One region of the Nocardiopsis oceani genome, then DNA from elsewhere that is predicted to be linked to it. Evidence: riboswitches for the same ligand, from Rfam matches in the RefSeq annotation. Region 1 holds a riboswitch; the other holds the start of a gene.
What was found. Region 1 has a riboswitch for glycine ahead of gcvT (glycine cleavage system aminomethyltransferase GcvT). Riboswitches for the same ligand answer to the same signal wherever they lie in the genome.

Region 1 (7,744 bases):
CCGGCCTCCAACAGGGTGCCGGCCGCCTCCAGCTGGGCCAGGCGCAGCAGCATCGCCAGCTGGGCCTGTTCCATGTCCTCGCACACCTGCGAGATCACATCCAGGACCTCACCGGCCGCACCCGCCGGAGGCACCTCCGCCATTTCCGAAGCGATGTTCTTCCGGGCAGCACCCATGGCGGCCACGGCGGGGGTATTGCCCGCCGTGTTCCCACACTGCCCGAAAGAAGAAGTCATGGTTCAAGCATATCAAGAAAGGCACAGAAAGGACCTATCCTGGGGGTGATAAAAACCTTACCCAGCCACCCAGACCCGCCTTTCTGCTTCCCAAGGAGAAGCCTTCCAGGGAAAGGGGGCCGACCCCCTGTTCGCATTCCCAGGCAAAGCGGACATATGCATACCAGAATGGTGGTGATCTTGCCCCTGTCCCCACTCTCGACGGCCGAGGGTGGAGACAGGGGCAAGATCATCGGGGTTTTCGCCTCCCGCATTGACCGGCCGCGACCCCCGACCCGTCAGCGCTCCGGAGGAGTGGCCCACCCGGCCGCAGGCCGCGCTGTTCGGCGTTCGCAGCAGAGCATGACCAGCCGCGACACCGCCAGGCGTCAACGCTCCGGCGCAGGTGCAGGGATCGGCCGCCAGGCCGACAGAATGAGTTTTTCGGGCGAAGCCCGAAATGGCTCGGACCTCAACCACCCGTCCCCCTTTCCCAACAGCCGCCAACCCGCCGTCGTAGCGAAGCGTGTCAAGGTGGAGCGCCAATGACGCGCGAAGCGCTCGATGGCGACGACCTTGACGCGCGTAGCGGAGACGGCCACAATCGAGCGGCGGGAAAGGAGGGAACCCCAACCCGAAAAGCAACCCCAACCAGCCCCACCGAATACATCCCCACCGAACGCATCCCCACGGGATCCAGCCCCACGGGATTGTCGCCCAATCACAGAAAACCACCACCGCGAAAGTCGGGACATGGAACCGAATTCGGCGCTGGAAACAAGATTACGTCGGGAGGAGGCAGGAGAAGGCAAGAGGAAGCAGGTGTCAGCCCCCCGGGTCGCCTCAGCCCTCCGAGTCGCCTCAGTCCCCCGCTGCGGCCTCCAGGGCCTCCGGGGGCAGGATCTCCAACTCCACCAAGAGCTCACGGCCCAGCTCTTCGCGCAGGGCCACGTCGCTGTCCTCCTCGACCTCCAGGCGCAGGGCGAACGTGTGCAGGTCGTCCTCGCCCTCGACCCAGCCGACCCACCAGCCCGGGACCGGATCGGCGTCCGCACCCAGACCGGTCCGGCCGAACAGCTGGTAGCCGTTGCCCTCCTCCATGGCCAGCAGCTCGTGGAGCGCTTCCTGGTGCTCCACGTCGACGGGCAGCTCGGTGCGGGCCAGTTCGGAGATGAACGTGCTCTGCTCCATGGCGGAGATCTCCAGCGGACCGTCGAGCCAGAACCGGTCCATCACGTCCTCGTCGCCGACCTGGCGGTTGCCGTAGTCGAACCGGTCCACCCAGGTGGACATCCGGTCGAACCCGATCCGGTCGGCCACTTCCTGGTGGACCGGCACGTCCGTCGTCGGCAGGGCCTCACGCAGACTCAGCTCGTCCTCGCCCTCGGGTGCGACGACCTCGTCGACGCTCTCCACCGCCCCGGTCTGGAGGGCGATCAGCGTGTTCGGCAGCTTGAAGGTGGACGCGGGCACAGCGCGCTCGTCGGCCTCGTCGAGGTTGACGACGACCGCGGAGCTGTCTCCGGCGTCGAAGAGCACGAACGTGCCGTCGACCCCGGCGTCCTCGAAGACCGAAGCGAGGTCCTCCCGCTCCATGGTCTGTACGTCACCCAGTTCCACAGGATTGCCGGCCAGCCCATCGTCGGGTTCGGCCTCGTCGTCGGTCCCGCCGCAGGCGATCCCGGCGACCAGTGTGAAGGCGCAACCCGCAGCGAGAGTGAGCCCTCGGGCACGCGCGGTCCGCCCGGGAGCGTGTTCGGTCTCGGTACTCACTCGTCTCCTCCACAGGGTGTCCGAAGGAACGTTCACCCCCACACGCTAGGGCATGCGCCCCCTTGGTGGGCCGGGTTGCTCTCGGGGTACCGCCAAGCCGTCAGGCACCCTTGGGCGCCCTGTGTCGCCGCTGCTAGGCTGAGCGTGTTGCTGACCCCGTACGGGAGAGTGCCCGCGTAGCCAACACGGGCCGCCGAAGGAGCAATCCCCTCCCCGATGACAACCTCTCAGGCACAGCGGACCGTACGGGCGAGACCACTCTGGAAAGCAGGGGCAGTGTTCCCTCGCCGAAGGTGCAAACCACGCCGAGCGCGCGGTGAAGCTCTCAGGCACCCATGACAGAGGGGGAGGATGGCAACGCCTTACGCACGACACGACGCCCATCCTCCGGGAGTGCCCATGTCAGACCCCACCTCCGCGCCGCGCCGCACCGCCCTTCACAAGATCCACGAAGAGGCCGGGGCGACGCTGGTCGACTTCGCGGGGTGGCTCATGCCGCTCCGCTACGGCAGTGAGACCGCCGAACACAACGCCGTCCGCGAGGCCGCCGGGCTCTTCGACCTCTCCCACATGGGCGAGATCCGGCTCACCGGGCCGCAGGCCGCCGAGGCCCTCGACTACGCCATGGTCGGCTTCCTGTCCAAGGTCAAGGTCGGTCGCGCCCGCTACAGCATGATCACCACCGAGGACGGCGGGGTCCTGGACGACCTCATCACGTACCGGCTCGGTGAGCAGGAGTACCTCGTCGTCGCGAACGCGGCCAACGTGCCCGTCGTCGCCTCCGCCCTGGCCGAGCGCGCCGAGGGCTTCGACGTCGAGGTGGTCGACGAGTCCGCCGACTACTCGCTCATCGCCGTCCAAGGACCGCGCGCCGTGGACATCCTCGCGCCGCTCACCGACGCCGACCTCAGCGAGATCCGCTACTACGCCGGGTACCAGCACACCGTGGCCGGTCAGCCGGTCCTGCTCGCCCGTACCGGCTACACCGGCGAGGACGGCTTCGAGATCTTCGTCAAGCCCGCCGACAAGGCGCCGGAGATCTGGCAGGCGCTCATGGCCGAGGGCAGCAAGCACGGTCTGGTCCCGGCCGGGCTCTCCTCCCGCGACACCCTCCGCCTCGAGGCCGGAATGCCGCTGTACGGCCAAGAGCTCACCGCCGACCTCACGCCCTTCGACGCCGGAATGGGCCGCGTGGTCAAGTTCGAGAAGCCGGGCGGCTTCGTCGGCCGCGCCGCCCTGGAAGAGGCCTCGCGTACCGCGCGGGCACGGCGCCTGATCGGGATCGCCGCCCGGGGCCGCCGCCCGCTGCGCAAGGGTCAGGACGTGCTGCGCGACGGTGCCGTCATCGGGACGATCAGCAGTGGCGCCCCCTCACCCACACTGGGCCGCCCCATCGCCATGGCCTACGTGGACGGCGACCTCGACACCGCGAGCGGAACGTTCTCCGTTGACGTGCGCGGGCGCAGCGAGGAAGTCGACGTGGTCGAGCTGCCGTTCTACAAGCGGCAGTCGTAGGAAACGGGGGTCACCCACGACCCCTTGAGAACCTGAACGCACCGTCCGGCCGGATCCCCACGAAGGACCGGCACTGTCGGGGCGTGACCAGGCGTAGGCCGGGCCGGTTCGCCGCATCAGGCGCACGGCAGACAAATGGAACACCTCCAAGGAGAGTTGAAGTGAGCGTTCCCACGGAGCTGGGTTACACCGCCAAACACGAGTGGGTCGTGGTCAAGGACGGGATCGCCACCGTCGGGATCACCTCGTTCGCCGCCGAGGCACTGGGCGACATCGTCTACGTCGAGGCCCCCGAGGTCGGCAGTGAGGTCACCGCCGACGAGCCCGCGGGCGAGGTGGAGTCCACCAAGTCCGTCAGCGACATCTACTCCCCCGTGAGCGGGGAGGTCGTGGAGATCAACGAGTCCCTCGAGGACTCCCCCGAGACGATCAACTCCGCCCCCTTCGAAGGCGGATGGCTGTTCAAGGTGCGGGTATCCGAGGAGCCCACCGGTCTTCTCTCCGCCGAGGAGTACAACAAGCTGACCGAAGGCGAGGCCTAGTATGACCAGCGACAACCTGCTCAACCAGAGCCTGAGTGAGCTGGACCCCGAGGTGTCGTCCGCCGTTGACGCCGAGCTGTCCCGCCAGCGCGACACCCTCGAGATGATCGCCTCGGAGAACTTCGCCCCGCAGGCGGTCCTCGAGGCCCAGGGCACCGTCCTCACCAACAAGTACGCGGAGGGCTACCCCGGCCGCCGCTACTACGGCGGCTGCGAGCACGTCGACGTCGTCGAGCAGCTTGCCATCGACCGCGCCAAGGAGCTCTTCGGCGCCGAGTACGCCAACGTGCAGCCGCACTCCGGCGCGCAGGCCAACACGGCCGTGTACTTCGCACTGCTCAAGCCGGGCGACACGATCCTGGGCCTGGACCTGGCCCACGGCGGTCACCTCACCCACGGCATGCGGATCAACTACTCCGGCAAGATCCTCAACGCCGTGGCCTACCACGTGCGCGACGAGGACGGCACCGTCGACTACGACGAGGTCGCCGCGCTCGCCAAGGAGTACCAGCCGAAGATGATCGTCGCGGGCTGGTCCGCCTACCCGCGCCAGCTCGACTTCGCGAAGTTCCGCCAGATCGCCGACGAGACCGGTGCGCTCCTCATGGTGGACATGGCGCACTTCGCCGGCCTGGTCGCGTCCGGCCTGCACCCCAACCCGGTGCCGTACGCCGACGTGGTCACCACCACCACGCACAAGACCCTGGGCGGCCCGCGCGGCGGCATGATCCTGGCCAAGGCCGAGTACGCCAAGAAGCTCAACTCCGCGGTCTTCCCCGGCATGCAGGGCGGCCCGCTGGAGCACGTGATCGCGGCCAAGGCGGTCTCGTTCAAGGTCGCGGCGAGCGAGGAGTTCGGCGATCGCCAGCGCCGCACGGTGGCGGGCGCCCGCATCCTCGCCGAGCGGCTGACCCAGCCGGACGCGGCGGAGGTCGGCGTCAAGGTCCTGACCGGCGGCACGGACGTGCACCTGGTCCTGGTGGACCTGGTCAACTCCGAGCTCAACGGCCAAGAGGCCGAGGACCGGCTGCACGCCGTGGGTATCACGGTCAACCGCAACGCGGTCCCGAACGACCCGCGCCCGCCGATGGTGACCTCCGGTCTCCGGATCGGTACCCCGGCTCTGGCCACCCGCGGCTTCGACGAGGGCGACTTCACCGAGGTCGCCGACGTCATCGCCCAGGCCCTCAAGCCCGAGTTCGACGAGGCCGCCCTGCGCGACCGCGTCAGCGCTCTGGCCGCCAAGCGTCCGCTCTACCCGAACCTGTAGCTGCAACACCCCGCCGTGTGGGCCGCCAGCGGGCCCACACGGCCCGGCCCACGGCCCGCACCCTGTGCTCAATGAGGAGGACAGCCATGGCCATCAGCGTCTTCGACCTGTTCAAGATCGGTATCGGACCGTCCAGTTCACACACCGTCGGCCCGATGAAGGCGGCTAAGACGTTCGTGTCCTGGCTGCGCTCCGAAGGCGTCCTTCCCGAAGTCGCCCACGTGCGCGCGGAGCTGTACGGCTCACTGGCCCTCACCGGCAAGGGGCACGGCAGTGACACCGCCGTGATCCTGGGGCTGATGGGACACACCCCCGAGGACGTGGACGTGGACGCCGTCCCGCGCCTGGTGGAGGAGGTCCGATCGGCCAGGACTCTGTACTTGGGCGGGCCGAACAGCGAGCCGGTCGCGTTCGACCCCAAGGTGGACGTGGACTTCCGCCGCAAGGAGAGCCTGCCGGACCACCCGAACGGGATGCGGTTCGTGGCACTGGACGACGTCGGCGTCGAGGTCTCCGCGAAGGTGTACTACTCCGTCGGCGGCGGTTTCGTGGTGGACGAGCAGGCCGCGGGCGCGGACCGGATCAAGGCCGACGACACCGTGGTCCCCTACCCCTTCGAGAGCGCCGAAGGGCTGCTGGAACTCTGTGCGCAGACGGACATGTCCATCAGCGCCCTGATGCTCGCCAACGAGCAGGCCTTCGGCAGGACCCCGGAGGAGATCCGCGCGGAGTTGTTGGAGATCTGGACGGCGATGCGCCAGTGCGTACGCCGGGGCGTCATGACCGAGGGCAGCCTCCCCGGCGGTCTCAAGGTGCCCCGAAGGTCGCACCGGCTGTACCGCCAGCTGGGCGGCAACTGCGACGAGCACGGGCTGCTCGCGCCCACACACGTGGACCCGGACCCGATGCGCGGCAGCGACTGGATCACGCTGTACGCCTTGGCCGTCAACGAGGAGAACGCCGCGGGCGGCCGGGTGGTCACGGCCCCGACCAACGGCGCCGCCGGCATCGTCCCGGCGGTGCTGCACTACTACCTGCACTTCAGTCCGGGCGCGAGTGACGACGGCGTGGTCCGGTTCCTGCTGACGGCCGCGGCCATCGGCATACTGTTCAAGCAGAACGCGTCGATCTCCGGTGCCGAGGTGGGCTGCCAGGGCGAGGTGGGCTCCGCCTCCTCGATGGCGGCCGCCGGACTCGCCGAGGTGCTGGGCGGCTCCCCCGCGCAGGTGGAGAACGCCGCCGAGATCGCCATGGAGCACAACCTCGGCCTGACCTGCGACCCGATCGGGGGCTTGGTCCAGATCCCGTGCATCGAGCGCAACGCGCTCGCCTCGGTCAAGGCCATCAGCGCCACCCGCATGGCCCTGCGCGGCGACGGGAGCCATTTCGTGAGCCTGGACAAGGTCATCAGGACCATGCGGGACACCGGCCGCGACATGCACGACAAGTACAAGGAGACGAGCCGCGGCGGCCTCGCCGTCAACGTCATCGAGTGCTGAGTTCGATGCGGTGAGGCCGCTGGACAGCGTGCTTTCCGCTCGGCGCATGGAAGCGAAGGAATTCTCCGGACTCGTCCCGAGTTGTACGGGACGCACGGCCGGGAACCGGGCTTGAGCTCCCACCCGCTCGCCCTCTCCGGCCGTCACCCAGGGTCTGGTGGCTTGAGCTCAGCTCGCCGCCAGACCCGCCCCACACCGGAATCACCCTCCGAACCATTACCCGATAAACATGAATCGTGAAGGAAATCCTTTATCCTTCACTGCAAATCGCACTCCTGAAAGCAGGGCCAGTTAAAGGAAAACGGCGCGTTCGTGGTAGAAAATCCTCCCGTGGATACCCTTACCAAACCCCGCTGCTTCACCCTTCTCGCCCCAGTGGCCGCACTCTCCCTCCTCCTCTCCGCCTGCGGCTCCTCTGACGAGGGCCCCGCCTCGCCCGACGAAGGCGGCCCCGAGGCCGAGGAGCACAACGAAGAACCAGACGAGCCGTCGCTGGGCGACCCCGGCATCCTCGTGTCGGACTGCAGCGACGGCACCAGTGTCACTTCCCCGGACTCGCTGTCCCTGACCCTGTTCTCCGCCGAGGACGGTTCCGAGATCCTCGAAACCGAATTCGCGGGCGAGGGCATCGAGCACGGCGAATCCGATGCCCTCTCCCACGGCCGCGCTGTGCAGCCGACCGAAGAAATCGACCTCCCCGTGGACTGCACGATTCTCGAGCGGCGGCTGGTGCCCGAGCACGACCTCCTCCTCGCCACCTACGAGGAAGAGGTCAGCGGGAACTCCGTCACGGGCTTCGGCGCCCTGTCCCCGGACGGCACGTTCACCGCGCTGAGCCCCGAGCAGGAGCTGTCCGACTTCGACGCCGCCGCCGACTACCTCAACCCCGTGTACGACGCCGTGGAGGACCGGGTCGTCTTCGTCGAACAG
Region 2 (13,986 bases), on a different contig from region 1:
TCTTCGCGGGTGAGGCCACCGAGATCGAGCACACCGCCACCGTTCACGGGGCGCTGCTCTCGGGCCGGCGCGAGGCCGAACGCATCCTCGCTCTGGGCTGAGCACAGAGCGTGCGGCCTGATTCGGTGCGACCGTACTCGGGTAGTGCGCGCGTGCGGCCCCTTTCACCAGCCCTTGAGGCCGTGAACCAGGCCAGGGGCTTCAGAACGCCCGAGACGAGGGCGCTACCAGTCAACCGGGAGGTTGTGACGATGAGTACTGAACACGGAGTCGCGGGGCTGAAGAGGATCCTGGGGCAGGTGAGTTTTCCCGCCGACAAGGAGCAGATCGTGGAGCGGGCTTCGGCCCTGGGCGCCGACAGTGAGCTTCTGGGAGCGCTGCGAGCGATGCCTCCGGTCGGTTACGACCAGCCGGACGACGTCATGCGCTCCGTGGCCCTGGACGAGTCGGACGGGGGCGAGCGGACGGAGTCCCAGCAGGCTCAGCAGCGCAGGCACCACACCAAGCCCGGGCAGGCCGAGACCATGAAGGAGACCGGCCCGGTCAACCCCATCGAGGAGGAGCTCGGCGAGAACCGCAAGTCCTGAGGAGGGGCGACCACACCCTCCCGCGCGTCCGCTGAGGTCTCAGTGGCGGCACCTCGGCCACGGGGGAAGTCCGTACACGGTACGATTGGGGCGCGGTAGTCCACCGGAGACCAGTCGGGGCCGGCGGGAGCCATGGTGGCGGGAAGCGACGGTCCCGCCCGTTATCGTTGGCACCATGGGGCGATCCGCGGACGAAGGCAGACACGAGGCGAGGGGCGACGTGGCCAGCCCGGTGGTCAGTGACCGCATCTGGACGGTTCCCAACCTGTTGAGCATGCTCCGGTTGTTGGGTGTTCCGCTGTTCCTCTGGCTCATTCTGGTGCCACAGGCCGACTGGTGGGCGCTCCTCGTGCTCGTCTTCGCCGGGCTCAGCGACTGGCTGGACGGCAAGATCGCGCGGGCCTGGAACCAGATGTCCAAACTGGGGCAGATCCTCGACCCGCTCGCCGACCGCCTCTACATCTTCGCGGCCCTGCTCGGGCTGGTCGTGCGCGGCATCGTCCCGTGGTGGCTGATGGCCATCCTGGTGCTGCGCGACGTCCTCATCATCGGTGCCCTGCCGCTGCTGCGCCACTTCGGCTACGGTCCGCTGCCGGCCAACTTCGCCGGCAAGGCCGCCACACTCTGCCTGCTCTACTCGTTCCCGCTGCTGTTCATCGGCGGATACGCCTCGATCATCGGAGATGTGGCCCGGATTATAGGTTGGGCCTTCGCCCTGTGGGGAACGGCTCTGTACTGGTGGGCCGGACTGCTCTACGCCGTACAGGGCCTGCGCCTGATCGACCAGACCCGCCGCGACGAAGGCGCTGATCGCGCGGGCACCCGGACCGGTGTTCCCGGCAGCGACCCCACGCGCGGCCACAGCGCGGATCGACCCGATCCGATCGCACCGGCGACCGCTGACGGCAATCCCGGTGCGGCACCCGAAGGCCCGGAGGGACCGGGCCTACCGGATCAGGGCAGGACCGGGCCCTGATCCACTGAGCGAACCGGCGGGCCGGCTCACCAAGAGTCCTGTCGGATCGAAAGGGAGTGTCATCTCCGCAATGAGAACATGTCCCACCGCGCGCCACGGCGCGCGCTCCGAACACCTTCCCTCCGCCGCGCCACCTGACGGCACAGCCGTTCGGAGGTCGCGACGATGACGAGCGAACATACGACCGAAGCCGCACCGGCAGTCCCCATGAAGGCCGTCGTTATGGCGGGCGGTGAGGGCACGCGACTGCGGCCCATGACCGCCAACCAGCCCAAACCGCTCCTCCCGGTGGTCAACAAGCCCATCATGGAGCACGTGCTGCACCTCCTGCGCAAGCACGGTTTCACCGAGACCGTGGTCACCGTGCAGTTCCTGGCCACCCTCATCCGCAACTACTTCGGTGACGGCGAGGAGCTCGGCATGAAGCTCCACTACGTCGCCGAGGAAGTCCCGCTCGGCACCGCTGGCAGCGTCAAGAACGCCGAGGAACACCTGCGCGGAGAGCCTTTCATCGTCATCTCCGGCGACGCGCTCACCGACATCGACCTCACCGACATGGTCCGCTTCCACAAGGAGCGCGGCGCCAAGGTCACCATCGCCCTCAAGCGGGTCCCCAACCCGCTGGAGTTCGGCATCATCATCGTGGACGACGAGGGGCGGATCCAGCGCTTCCTGGAGAAACCCACCTGGGGCCAGGTCTTCTCCGACACCGTCAACACGGGCATCTACATCATGGAGCCGGAGGTCCTCGAACGCGTCGCCGCCGGCGAGGTCGTCGACTGGTCCGGTGACGTCTTCCCCGAGCTGCTGGAGGAGGGCGAGCCCCTCTACGGGTACGTCGCCGACGGTTACTGGGAGGACGTCGGCACGCACGAGAGCTACCTGAGCGCCCAGGCCGACGTCCTCTCGGGCAAGGTCGACGTCGAGATCGACGGTTTCGAGGTGTCGCCGGGGGTCTGGATCGGCGAGGGCGCGGAGGTCGACACCACCGCGGTCCTGAAGGGCCCCCTCTACATCGGTGACTACGCCAAGGTGGAGGCCGGTGCGGAGCTGCGCGAGTACACGGTGCTGGGCAGCAACGCCGTCGTGCGCGCGGAGGCCTTCTGCCACCGCACGGTCTTGCACGACAACGTGTTCATCGGCCGCGGCGCGAACCTGCGCGGCTGCGTGGTCGGTAAGAACACCGACATCATGGCCGCCGTCCGGATCGAGGAGGGCGCGGTCGTGGGCGAGGACTGCGTCATCGAGTCCGAGGCCTACGTGCACAACGACGTCAAGGTCTACCCCTTCAAGACCATCGAGGCCGGAACGGTGGTCAGCACCAACGTCGTCTGGGAGTCACGCGGGCAGCGCTCGCTGTTCGGCCCGCGCGGCGTGTCCGGGCTGATCAACGTCGAGATCACCCCTGAGCTCGCGGTCCGGCTGGCCAACGCCTACGCGACCACCCTCAAGAAGGGCGCGATCGTCACGACGTCCCGTGACGTGTCCAGGGCGGCGCGCACGCTCAAACGGGCGGTCATCAGCGCGCTCACGGCGGCCGCCATCGAGGTGCGCGACCTCGAGGTGGTCCCGTTGCCGGTGGCGCGCTTCCACACGTCCCAGAGCGGGATCAGCGGCGGCATCGCCGTGCGCACCAGCCCGGGCGACCCCGAGTCCGTGGACATCCTCTTCCTGGACGGTGAGGGCGCCGACCTCTCTCCGGGCGCCCAGCGCAAGCTCGACCGGGTCTTCTCCCGGGCCGAGTACCGGCGCGCCTTCCCCGGTGAGATCGGTGAACTGTCCATCCCCTCGCGCAACGTGGAGAACTACTCACACGAGCTCCTGCGCGCCGTGGACACCTCCGGGGTGGCCGAGGCGGAGCTGAAGGTCGTGGTCGACTGCGCGGGCGGTACGGGCTCGCTGATCCTGCCCTCGTTGCTGGGCCGGATCGGCGTGGACGTGCTCACGGTCAACAACCGGCTGGACGAGGCTTCACCCACGGACACGGTCGCCAAGAAGATGCGCGACCTGGAGCGTCTGGGCGAACTGGTCGCCAACTCCGGGGCCGACTTCGGCGTGCGGTTCGACCCGGTGGCCGAGCGTCTGTCCATCGTGGACGAGAACGGCGAGCTGGTGGACGGCGACCGCGCACTGCTGGTGGTCCTGGACCTGGTCGCGGCCGAACGCGGCGGCGGCAGTGCGGCGCTTCCGGTGACCACGACCCGGGTGGCCGAGCAGGTGGCCCGGTCCCACGGGGCCGAGGTCCACTGGACGGCGACCGCCACCGACGAGCTGACCAAGGCCGTGCGCTCTGAGGGCGACACCATCGTCTTCGCCGGAGACGGCCGGGGCGGCTTCGTCGTCCCCGAGTTCAGCCCCACGAGCGACGGCATCGCGGCTTTCGTGCGGCTGCTGGGTCTGGTGGCGCGGACCCGGCGCTCGCTCGGCCAGATCGACCGTGCGATCCCTCAAGCGCATCTCCTGCGCCGTTCGGTGCCCACCCCGTGGGCGGTCAAGGGGAGCGTCATGCGCGCGGTCGTGGAGGCCGCGGGGGACCGGGAACTCGACACCACGGACGGCGTCCGCGCGATCGAGGCCGACGGCAGCTGGGCGCTGGTCCTGCCGGACACGGCCGAAGCCGTGACCCATCTTTGGGCCGAAGGTCCTGACTCGGACACTGCTCAGCGGTTGCTCGACGAATGGGCGGCCGTGGTGGAACGGGCCGAGGGTTAGCCGGACACCGTGCGGGTGCGGACGGGGCGCCGTCCGCACCCGCACGGTTCGCCCGCGGCCGGGTGCCCCGGAACCCTCCCCGGCCGATGACAACCCCCGGAAGCACGGGCATAAGGGCAGGTCAAGGCAGACTGGGGGCCGTTCGGTAAAATCCACCCCGCCATCGGGAGAACCAAACGCCCGGTCCGGGCATCAGCCCCATAACAGGTGTTGGGTTCCCTGCGGGCCCACACCGGTCGAAGCGGCGCCCCGGGTGCCGGGTTCGGCCAGGTCCACGCCGCGGACCTTGTCAAGGGGTCCACGGCGGGCCTAGGGGGAGCAAAACCCTGTCTGGACAGGGATATGGTTTAAAGTCGAGTGTTCCCTGAAGCGCCGCGTCACCACCCGCCCCGGGGATCCCGGCAACGGCGGACACCTAGTGGGGGTGACAAGGAGTACAACATGGGGGATGAGACCTAGCGACCGAACCTGTGAGCCGTACCGTTGCCGCGTCAACGGGCCGTCTCACGGTGTTCCGGACGGAGTGCGGGCACGGCGCCCGCTCGACGCCCGGGACGCGCCACCGATCAGCCGAATCAAGCACCGCCCCGTGCGGTAGGAGGCCGAGCCGACCTATGTCGAGCGTTTACTGCACGCAGTGCGGTCACGCCGTTGCGGATGATGCCCGTTTCTGCTCCCACTGTGGAACTCCAGTCCGCAGGGCCGAACAGCAGAGTCCACAGCCTGCCGCGGCGGGGGACTCAGGTGGGGATGTCACTTCGACCATCTCCATCTCCGGAATACAGGCCTTGGAAGAGGAGGAATCGGGGGATGAGCTCGGCGGTGACGATCCCGCCAGCGCCGACGCACTACCGCCCGGAACCGCTCTGCTGGTGGTGCGGCGGGGTCCCAACGCCGGGAGCCGCTTCCTTCTGGACAGCGACGTCACCACCGCGGGCCGCCATCCCAACAGCGACATTTTCCTTGACGATGTCACCGTTTCCCGACGCCACGTGGAGTTCTTCCGCCGGGGCAACGGGTTCGGCGTCCGCGACGTCGGTAGCCTCAACGGCACCTACGTCAACCGCGAGCCGGTGGACGAGGCCGAGCTGGGTGGAGGGGACGAGATCCAGATCGGCAAGTTCCGCATGGTTCTGCTGACTAAACCGCGCCGGTGACGGTGCGCTGACCACGGTCGACGGGGGTGGGAGGGCCCAAGAGGTTTGCGGCCCCCCGCCTCCGGAGAGCTTTGTAACGAAGGGTGCCTTTGCCCTCGGGATCCTGTTTTCGCGGGGGAGCAGGGAACGAGCGCGCCCATCCGGCATGACGACTCGTGGGACGGAGCCGCTGTGAAGCACATGGAGGTCGTCGGCGTCCGGGTTGAGATGCCCTCGAACCAACCGATTGTCCTGCTCAAGGAATCCGAGGGAGACCGCTACCTGCCGATCTGGATCGGCGGCGTGGAGGCCACCGCGATCGCGCTCGCCCAACAGGGGGTCGCGCCCGCACGGCCGCTCACCCACGACCTGTTCCGAGACGTCCTGGACGCCTTGGACACCGGGCTCGAGACGGTGAACATCACGGGCCTGAGCGACGGCATCTTCTACGCCGAGCTGGTTTTCAGCAACGGTGTGGAGGTCAGTGCGCGCCCCTCCGACTCGATCGCGCTGGCATTACGAACCGGTACGCCGATCTACGCGCACGAGGACGTGATCGAGGAGGCCGGGATGCCCATCCCGGACGAGCAGGAAGATCAGGTCGAGGCGTTCCGGGAGTTCCTGGACAACATCTCGCCCGATGACTTCGGCCGACGGAGCACGTGACAGACACCTGACGGGGCCCGCATATCGCGGGTCCCGAGTTGTGTACCGGGGCGGGACGTTCCCGCCGCGTGAAAATGCCGCAGTGACCTGCGGCTTTGTGAGGCAGACCGGTGATAGATTGGGACGAGGGAATGGTCGTGGTGGGTGCAGCCGAAAAGTCGTCGGACCCGCAGCCGGTCCCGCCGGGACGGTGACCGTCCCTGGGCCACAGCGCGTACTTGGCGACGCGCCGAGTGGCTTCGTTGACGCTGCCTTGCGGCCGTCCTACGGTCAGTGCTGTGAAACCCGCGGCGCGCCTTTTCCCTGAGTGGACTCTCCCCTGTCGATGCCGCCGCGGGACGAGGAGCCGGAGGTCGGCGTGGCAGTAGCGAGCAGCAAGCAGGATCCCCATGACAGGCGGTCCGCGCTGCGGCTAGCAGGGCAGCAGGGCCTACTGTGCGAAGAGGACGTGGTGGCGCTGCCTATGGACGTCGGGTACCGGGGCCCAGCGGCGTGTACGGCCGCGGGGATCACCTATCGACAGCTCGACTACTGGGCCAGGACCGGCCTGGTGGAGCCGAGCGTGCGCACGGGTGCCCACAACGCCGCCCTGTACAGCCTTCCTGACATCCTGATGCTCAAGGTGGCCAAACGGTTCCTGGACACCGGGATCTCCCTGCAGCAGATCCGCACCGCGGTCGACCACCTGCGTGGCCGGCCCGCCGCTGAGCTGTCCCGCATCACCCTCATGAGCGACGGCGTCAGCGTCTACGAGTGCACCTCGCCGGACGAGGTCGTCGACCTGATGCAGCGCGGCCAGGGCATGTTCGGCCTGGCTCTGGCCAATGTCTCCCGCGAGCTGGAGGAAGCTCTGGGCGTGGTCCCCGCGGAGGAGCGCACGGATCTGCCGACCCCGGCTCCCCAGCCCGTGGACGAGCTGGCCCGGAGGCGCCGGGAGCGGCGCACCGGGTGAACCCCCCGCGGAACCGCCCCTGCGGTATTACCCTGGGTGGGGATCTGGCGGGCGATTTCCGCACACATCTTCGGTGTCCGCACACATGAAGGCCGTCCCCGCGGGCGCGGTCGCGCAGCTGGGGGCTGCCGCTGCCGGACCAGCCGGAAGGCCGTGGGATTCGCCGAAAAAGGTGTGCCCGGGCTCGGTGGTTCCGGTGGTGATCGAGTACGGTCGTAGGCGCAACTGGGATGAAAACCGACATTATCCCTGCTTGCCTACATGTACAGAGCGTCAGCAGGCTGTTGATACCGCGCGGGAGAGACCTCGGTTGACGGGGCGCCGACGGGGCAATACTCCCCAGTAACCTCTCAGGCACCATGGACCGCGCGGAGGAGGCCACTCTGAAGCCTGGGTGCGCCCGGTGACAGAGGGGGAGACCGTGAGGAACACCGCCGACCCGATCGGCCCTGTCACCAGGAGGTCTCCGTGACTGACCCGTCGAACGACCCCGCCCCGGGCACCCCGGCCCGGGTGTTCGCCGACCGCCACATCGGCCCCACTCCGGCCGAGACCGCAGAGATGCTGAAGACGGTCGGCTACGACTCCAGCACCGAGCTCATGACCGCCGCCGTGCCCGAGTCCATCCTGTCCGGACCCGGCCAGAGCGCCCCCCTCAACCTGCCGGAGGCGATCGGCGAGGCCGAGGCCCTGGCCGAGCTCCGCGACCGGGCCGAGCGCAACGAGGTCAACACCTCGCTGATCGGCCTGGGCTACTACGACACGCTCACCCCGCCGGTCATCATGCGCAACATCATGGAGAACCCGGCCTGGTACACGGCCTACACCCCCTACCAGCCGGAGATCTCCCAGGGTCGGCTCGAGGCCCTCCTCAACTTCCAGACCATGGTCTCCGACCTGACCGGTCTGCCCATCACCGGCGCCTCCCTGCTGGACGAGTCCACCGCGGCCGCCGAGGCGATGACTTTGGCCCGGCGGGCCTCCAAGGTCAAGAGCAACGCCTTCGTGGTCGACTCCGACATCTTCCCGCAGACCCTCCAGGTCCTGCGCACCCGTGCCGAGCCCCTTGGTATCGAGGTCGTCGTCGCCGATCTGAAGCAGGGGCTGCCCGAGGGCGAGACCTTCGGTGTCCTGGTGCAGTACCCGGCCTCCAGCGGTGCGGTGCGCGACCCCAGCGCCGTCATCGCCCAGGCGCAGGAGCGCGGCGCGCTCGCGGTGGTCGCCGCCGACATCCTCGCCCTCACACTGCTGCGCAGCCCCGGTGACCTGGGCGCCGACATCGCGGTGGGCTCCACCCAGCGCTTCGGTGTCCCGCTCGGTTTCGGCGGCCCGCACGCCGGTTACATGTCCGTCGGCGAGAAGCTGCGCCGCCAGCTGCCCGGCCGTCTGGTCGGCGTCTCGGTCGACAACGTGGGCAAGCCAGCCTACCGCCTGGCCCTGCAGACCCGTGAGCAGCACATCCGCCGGGAGAAGGCCACCAGCAACATCTGCACCGCACAGGTGCTGTTGGCCGTCATGGCCGGGATGTACGGCGTCTACCACGGCCCCGACGGCCTGCGCGCGATCGCGCGGCAGGTCCACGGGCGCACGGTTGCCCTGGCCGACGCGCTCACCCAGCGCGGGTTCGAGGTCGTCCACTCCGCCTACTTCGACACTCTGCGCGTGCGGGTTCCCAGCGCCGACCGCGTCGTGGAGAAGGCCCTGGAGTCCGGCGTCAACCTGCTCGCCGTAGACCAGCGCACGGTCGGCCTCAGCGTCGACGAGACCACCCCGGTCGCCGTTCTCGACAAGGTCCTGGCCGCCTTCGGCGAGGCCGACCGCGGCGCGGAGCGCGGTCCGCTCGCCGTCGACGAGTCCGCCGACCGCCTGCCCGCGGACCTCGCCCGCGGTACCGACTACCTCACCCACGAGGTGTTCAACACCCACCGCAGCGAGACCTCCCTCCTGCGCTACATGCGCCGCCTGGCCGACCGCGACCTGGCGCTGGACCGCACGATGATCCCCTTGGGCTCGTGCACCATGAAGCTCAACGCCACGGCCGAGATGGAGGCCGTCACCTGGCCGGAGTTCGCGGGTCTGCACCCGTTCGCTCCGCTCGACCAGGCCGCGGGCAGCGTCTCGCTCGTCCGCGACCTGGAGGCCTGGCTGGCCGAGGTCACCGGGTACGACGCGGTGTCCCTGCAGCCCAACGCCGGGTCGCAGGGCGAGCTCGCCGGGCTTCTCGCGATCCGCGGTTACCACCGCTCGCGCGGGGAGGCCCACCGCGACGTCTGCCTCATCCCGAGCTCCGCGCACGGCACCAACGCTGCCAGTGCGGTCATGGCCGGGATGCGCGTGGCCGTGGTCGCCTGTGACGACGACGGCAACGTGGACCTCGGCGACCTGCGCGACAAGACCGCCAAGCACAGCGAGGACCTGGCGGCCATCATGGTCACCTACCCCTCCACCGCCGGGGTGTACGAGGACACCATCACCGAGGTGTGCCGCCTGGTCCACGAGGGCGGCGGCCAGGTCTACGTCGACGGCGCCAACCTGAACGCCCTGCTGGGCTGGGCGAAGCCGGGCGAGTTCGGCGCCGACGTCAGCCACCTGAACCTGCACAAGACGTTCTGCATCCCGCACGGCGGCGGTGGCCCGGGTGTCGGCCCGGTCGCGGTCCGCTCGCACCTGGCGGGCTTCCTGCCCAACCACCCGGGCCAGCCCGAGGCGGGCCCGCACACCGGGGTCGGCCCGGTCTCGGCCGCGCCGTTCGGCTCCGCCGGCATCCTGCCGATCTCCTGGGCGTACATGCGCATGATGGGCGGTGACGGGCTGCGCGCGGCCACCGAGACCGCGGTGCTGTCGGCCAACTACATCGCCAAGCGCCTGGAGGCCTACTACCCGGTGCTCTACACCGGCTCCAACGGCCTGGTCGCGCACGAGTGCATCATCGACATCCGCCCGCTCCAGAAGGCCAGCGGCATCAGCAACGAGGACGTCGCCAAGCGCCTGATGGACTACGGTTTCCACGCGCCGACCATGTCCTTCCCGGTCAACGGCACGCTGATGGTCGAGCCGACCGAGAGCGAGAACCTTGCCGAGCTGGAGCGGTTCATCCAGGCGATGATCGCCATCCGCGGCGAGATCGACCGGGTGACCGAGGGGGAGTGGACCGCCGACGACAACCCGCTGCGGGGCGCCCCGCACACCGCTGAGGCGCTGACCGCGGACACGTGGGACCACGGTTACACGCGTTCGGAGGCGGCCTACCCGCTGTCGTCGCTGCGCCAGGACAAGTACTGGCCGCCGGTCGGCCGGATCGACCAGGCCTACGGTGACCGCAACCTGGTCTGCTCCTGCCCGCCGCCGGAGGCCTTCGAGCTCTGACACGCCGGAGCGAACCGCCGGAAGCAAAACGGGGCGCCGACCCGCGGGGAGGCGCCCCGTCTTCGCGCCTATGACGGATCTACGTCGTAAAGGTGTGGCCAGTGGGCGCCCCGAAAGCTCACGCGGTCCATACCGGGCGGTGTTCGGCAGTGGTCCGAAAAGGGCACGTACCCGGGAACCGACACCCGCACCACGAGCCCCTGCCCGCCGGGGGAGAGCGCGTTAGAGTTACGGCGACGCCGACGGTCCGCGTTCCCCACCGCGCGGGCCCGACACCCCCATGGAAAGCGGAGCGAATGACCACGACGTCCGGACCTCCCGCGCGCTCTGGCCCCGCCGACCCCCCGCCCGAACCCACCGACCCCGACGACGTGGAGGACACCTCCGCACCCGCGGCCGAGGGCGCGGCCGACCTGTGCGACCAGGCCCAGGACCTCGCCGAGAACGGCCACCTCAAGCGGGCCGCCAAGCTCTACCAGCAGGCCGTGTCCGCCAACCCCCGGCCCAAGGTCCAGGCCAGGGCGCTGCTCGGGCTGGCCGTGGTCCAGGACCAGCGCGGAGACCTCGCGGCGGCCAGGGAAGCGGCCCGGCGGGCCCTGGCCACCGGGGACGCACGGTACGCTCCGCGTGCTGCCTACCACCTGGCGCTCTCCCTCGAACAGGAGGGATCCCACGGTGAGGCCGCGCGTGTCTGGCACCGCCTGCTGGACCTGGGAGGACCCGCCTACACCGCGGTGGCCCGGTACGGCCTGGCCCGCGAAGCCGAAGCGCGAGGTGAGGAGGCCGAGGCGGAGGAACACTGGGAGGCGGCGCTGGAACTACCCCCCGACGATGCCGCGATCAGTCGACTGCACGCCACGACCGTCGTCGACGCCGCACGTGACCTGGCCGGACGCCTCCTCGAACGGGGACGCCCGGGCGCCGCGGCAGCCGCCGTGGAGCGCGGACTGACCGTCGGCGACGACCCCGGGCTGAGGCTCCTGCGGGCCGCGACCCACCTGGAGCGCGCGATCGCCGACGTGGGGGCGGTCGTCGACCCCCGGCCGTCGGACGAGGGTGCGGTCGCCAGTCCGGCGCCGCGAACCTCGGGCGCGGCGGTGGAACTGCTCGCCGGCCTGCTGGCGCTGCGGGGCGAACCCGACTCGGCCGAAAGGGTCTGGCGCACGGGCCTGGACAGCCGCGATCCGGACACCGCCGACGCCGTACGCGCACGGCTGCGCCGCTCCTTCGCCCAGCCCCAGGCCGAGGACGGCGAAGCGGCTCCGGAGCCCTGGTGGGACGTCTACCTGGAGGAGGCCGTGGCCACCGCGAGCGCGCCCGCGCTGGCCGGGGAGCTGTTCGCGGTCGTCACCCAGATGCACGCCCTGCTGGCAGTGCCGGTGGTGGAGGGCGAGGCCCGTCCGGCCGCGCTGCGGGCCGCCATGGAACAGGCCCTGCGCACCCCGAGCGAGCTGGTCTGGGGTGGGGACGTGCACGCGGACTTCCGGCGCAGGCTCAGCGCGGCGATGGGTGAGGACGTGCTGCCCGAAGGCTGGCCCGACGGCCGATGAGGGGCCTCGCGCACGTCACCGCCCGGGAATCGAGGTGCCCGGGCGGGAGCGGTTGTTAGGCGGTTGACCGGAGAAGGCCCTGAGCGGGCCAGGGAAGGCGTCGGCGAGTCAGGCCGCGACGCGGGGCCGGTGCGGGGCGACAACCGCCCCGTCGGGGAGAAGCTCGCCGGTGTCGTCGAAAAGGACGACTCCGTTGCAGAGCAGGCTCCAACCCTGTTCGGGGTGGCTGGAGAGGACACGCGCGGCTTCGCGGTCGGTGTCTTCGAAGGACGGGCAGGAGGGTGAATGGCTGCACATGACAGAGCCTTTCTTAGCGGTGCTCCTCGTTGAGCTGACGCCCACAGTAGTGGTTGACATCACATGCTGCTGCCGGTTTGGGCGACAACATCCCTGCTGTGTTCTTGGCCGCTCTCCATGAATGAGACTCACGTCACCCGTCCCGGGTTCGGTCCGATTCGGCTTTTCCCTGTCCGGGTCCGGCCAGGGCCGGGTCCGGTGGATCAGTAACCGCCGCGCGTACGGCGGGCGGCCGGACGGCTGCGCATGCCCGCCCCGGCCAGACCGCCGCGCTGGAAGGCCCGGACCAGTTCACCGCCGAGGTTGACCCCAGCACCCAGCGCCAGCGCCACCACGACCGCCTCTGCCAGGCTGAGCATGCCCGGCACCGTGGCGCCCTGCGTGATCTCGATCAACCCCCGGTAGAGGATGCTGCCGGGCAGCAGCGGGGCGATCGAGGGGATCAGGTACGGCAGGACCGGGCGCTGCGTCCGCCGGGCCAGCCAGTGCCCGACCACACCCACGGCTACGGCGCCCACGACGGTCCCCACCACCGGCGGGATGTCCAGCAGAGAGCGCAGGCCCGCGTAGATCACCCAGATCATCACGCCCAGAGCACCGATGGTGGGCAGCATCCTCGGGGGCACCGCCAGGGAGATCGCGAAGGCCATCGCGATCCCGGCCGCGCCGATCAGGACCGGCACCGCCATGGAGGTCCCGGCGGTCGGCAGGTTCTCCAGGTCCAGGTCGATGCCCAGGCGCAGTCCGGTGTAGGCCACGGTGACCACACCCGTCACGATCGCGCCCAGCGTGAAGAAGGTCTCCAGCAGACGAGCCGCAGCGGAGACGTAACTACCGCTGATCCCGTCCTGGAGGCTGGAGACCAGCGGGCGGCCGGGGAGTAGCGCAATGATGTTGCCGGTGATGATCGCGCCCGCCTGCAAGCCCAGGTCCAGCGTCGTGCTCACCCACAGCAGCCCCACTCCGATGGTGGCCGCCACGACGGCCGCCGCCACCATCTGGTAGAACTCCGCGACCCCGCGCTTGGCCAGGAACACCGAGGTACGGTCGCCCAGCACGGTGGCCAGGAAGGCCACGGTCGCCACGATCGGGCCGCCGCCCATCATCACACTGGCGCTGGAGGCGATCAGGCCGAAGCCCGCCGCGATCATCCAGTTCGGGTAGGGCATGCGGGCCCGGCGGATCTGCTCCAGCCGGACACTGGCGTCTTCCAGCTCCAGCAGGCCCAGAGCCACCTGCTGCACCAGGCCGTGCAGTTCGTTGACACGGAAGTAGTCCAGGGTGCGGCGGCGCACCACCCGTTCGCCGGTGATCGGGGGGTGGTCGCCGCCCGGGTGGGTGGACAGGGAGATGGTGGTGAAGGTGACCGACACCTCCGAGCGGGGCAGGTCGAAGGCGACCGAGAGGCTGAGCATGGCCTCGCTGACCGCCTCGGTGCTCTCACCGCTGGCCAGCATGAGCTCGCCGACGCGCAGGGCCAGGTTGATCGCCCGGGCGTCGGGAAGGTTGACGTCCTCGTCCTCGTCGCCGAGGTTCTCCGGGGTCAGTTCCTCTTCGTGCTCGGCCCGCCAGTCGCGCATCCGGCTGAGCATGAGCTCCTCGCTCGGCGGACCCGACCGCTCACGATTGCTCGGCATCGATGTACTCCGTTCCCTCCCCGTCGCCCGCACTCCTGCTGTTCGGCGTACTGCCTCGGCAACCCGCAGGGGGACGCCGCGCGCACGCACCCGGTTCGCCCCGCGCG

Region 2: it holds a riboswitch for glycine, as region 1 does, so the genes downstream of both, gcvP (aminomethyl-transferring glycine dehydrogenase) here and gcvT (glycine cleavage system aminomethyltransferase GcvT) in region 1, are expected to answer to the same signal.

The regions. Positions count from the first base shown of each region.
Region 1 covers NZ_BAAHAR010000058.1:37,200-44,943, reverse strand. The annotation lists partial or broken gene ACYVDG_RS28670 (HNH endonuclease signature motif containing protein) at 1-236, opposite strand, end outside; gene ACYVDG_RS28665 (penicillin-binding transpeptidase domain-containing protein) at 1,077-1,988, opposite strand; glycine riboswitch at 2,140-2,242, shown strand; gene gcvT (glycine cleavage system aminomethyltransferase GcvT) at 2,388-3,503, shown strand; gene gcvH (glycine cleavage system protein GcvH) at 3,665-4,045, shown strand; gene ACYVDG_RS28650 (serine hydroxymethyltransferase) at 4,047-5,315, shown strand; gene ACYVDG_RS28645 (L-serine ammonia-lyase) at 5,402-6,814, shown strand; gene ACYVDG_RS28640 (hypothetical protein) at 7,145-7,744, shown strand, end outside.
Region 2 covers NZ_BAAHAR010000002.1:132,010-145,995, forward strand. The annotation lists gene ACYVDG_RS01590 (flavin monoamine oxidase family protein) at 1-101, shown strand, start outside; gene ACYVDG_RS01595 (DUF2795 domain-containing protein) at 252-587, shown strand; gene ACYVDG_RS01600 (CDP-alcohol phosphatidyltransferase family protein) at 808-1,563, shown strand; gene ACYVDG_RS01605 (sugar phosphate nucleotidyltransferase) at 1,771-4,275, shown strand; gene ACYVDG_RS01610 (FHA domain-containing protein) at 4,890-5,432, shown strand; gene ACYVDG_RS01615 (bifunctional nuclease family protein) at 5,604-6,077, shown strand; gene ACYVDG_RS01620 (MerR family transcriptional regulator) at 6,541-7,029, shown strand; glycine riboswitch at 7,315-7,406, shown strand; gene gcvP (aminomethyl-transferring glycine dehydrogenase) at 7,498-10,395, shown strand; gene ACYVDG_RS01630 (tetratricopeptide repeat protein) at 10,692-11,945, shown strand; gene ACYVDG_RS01635 (DUF5999 family protein) at 12,054-12,242, opposite strand; gene ACYVDG_RS01640 (threonine/serine exporter family protein) at 12,446-13,879, opposite strand.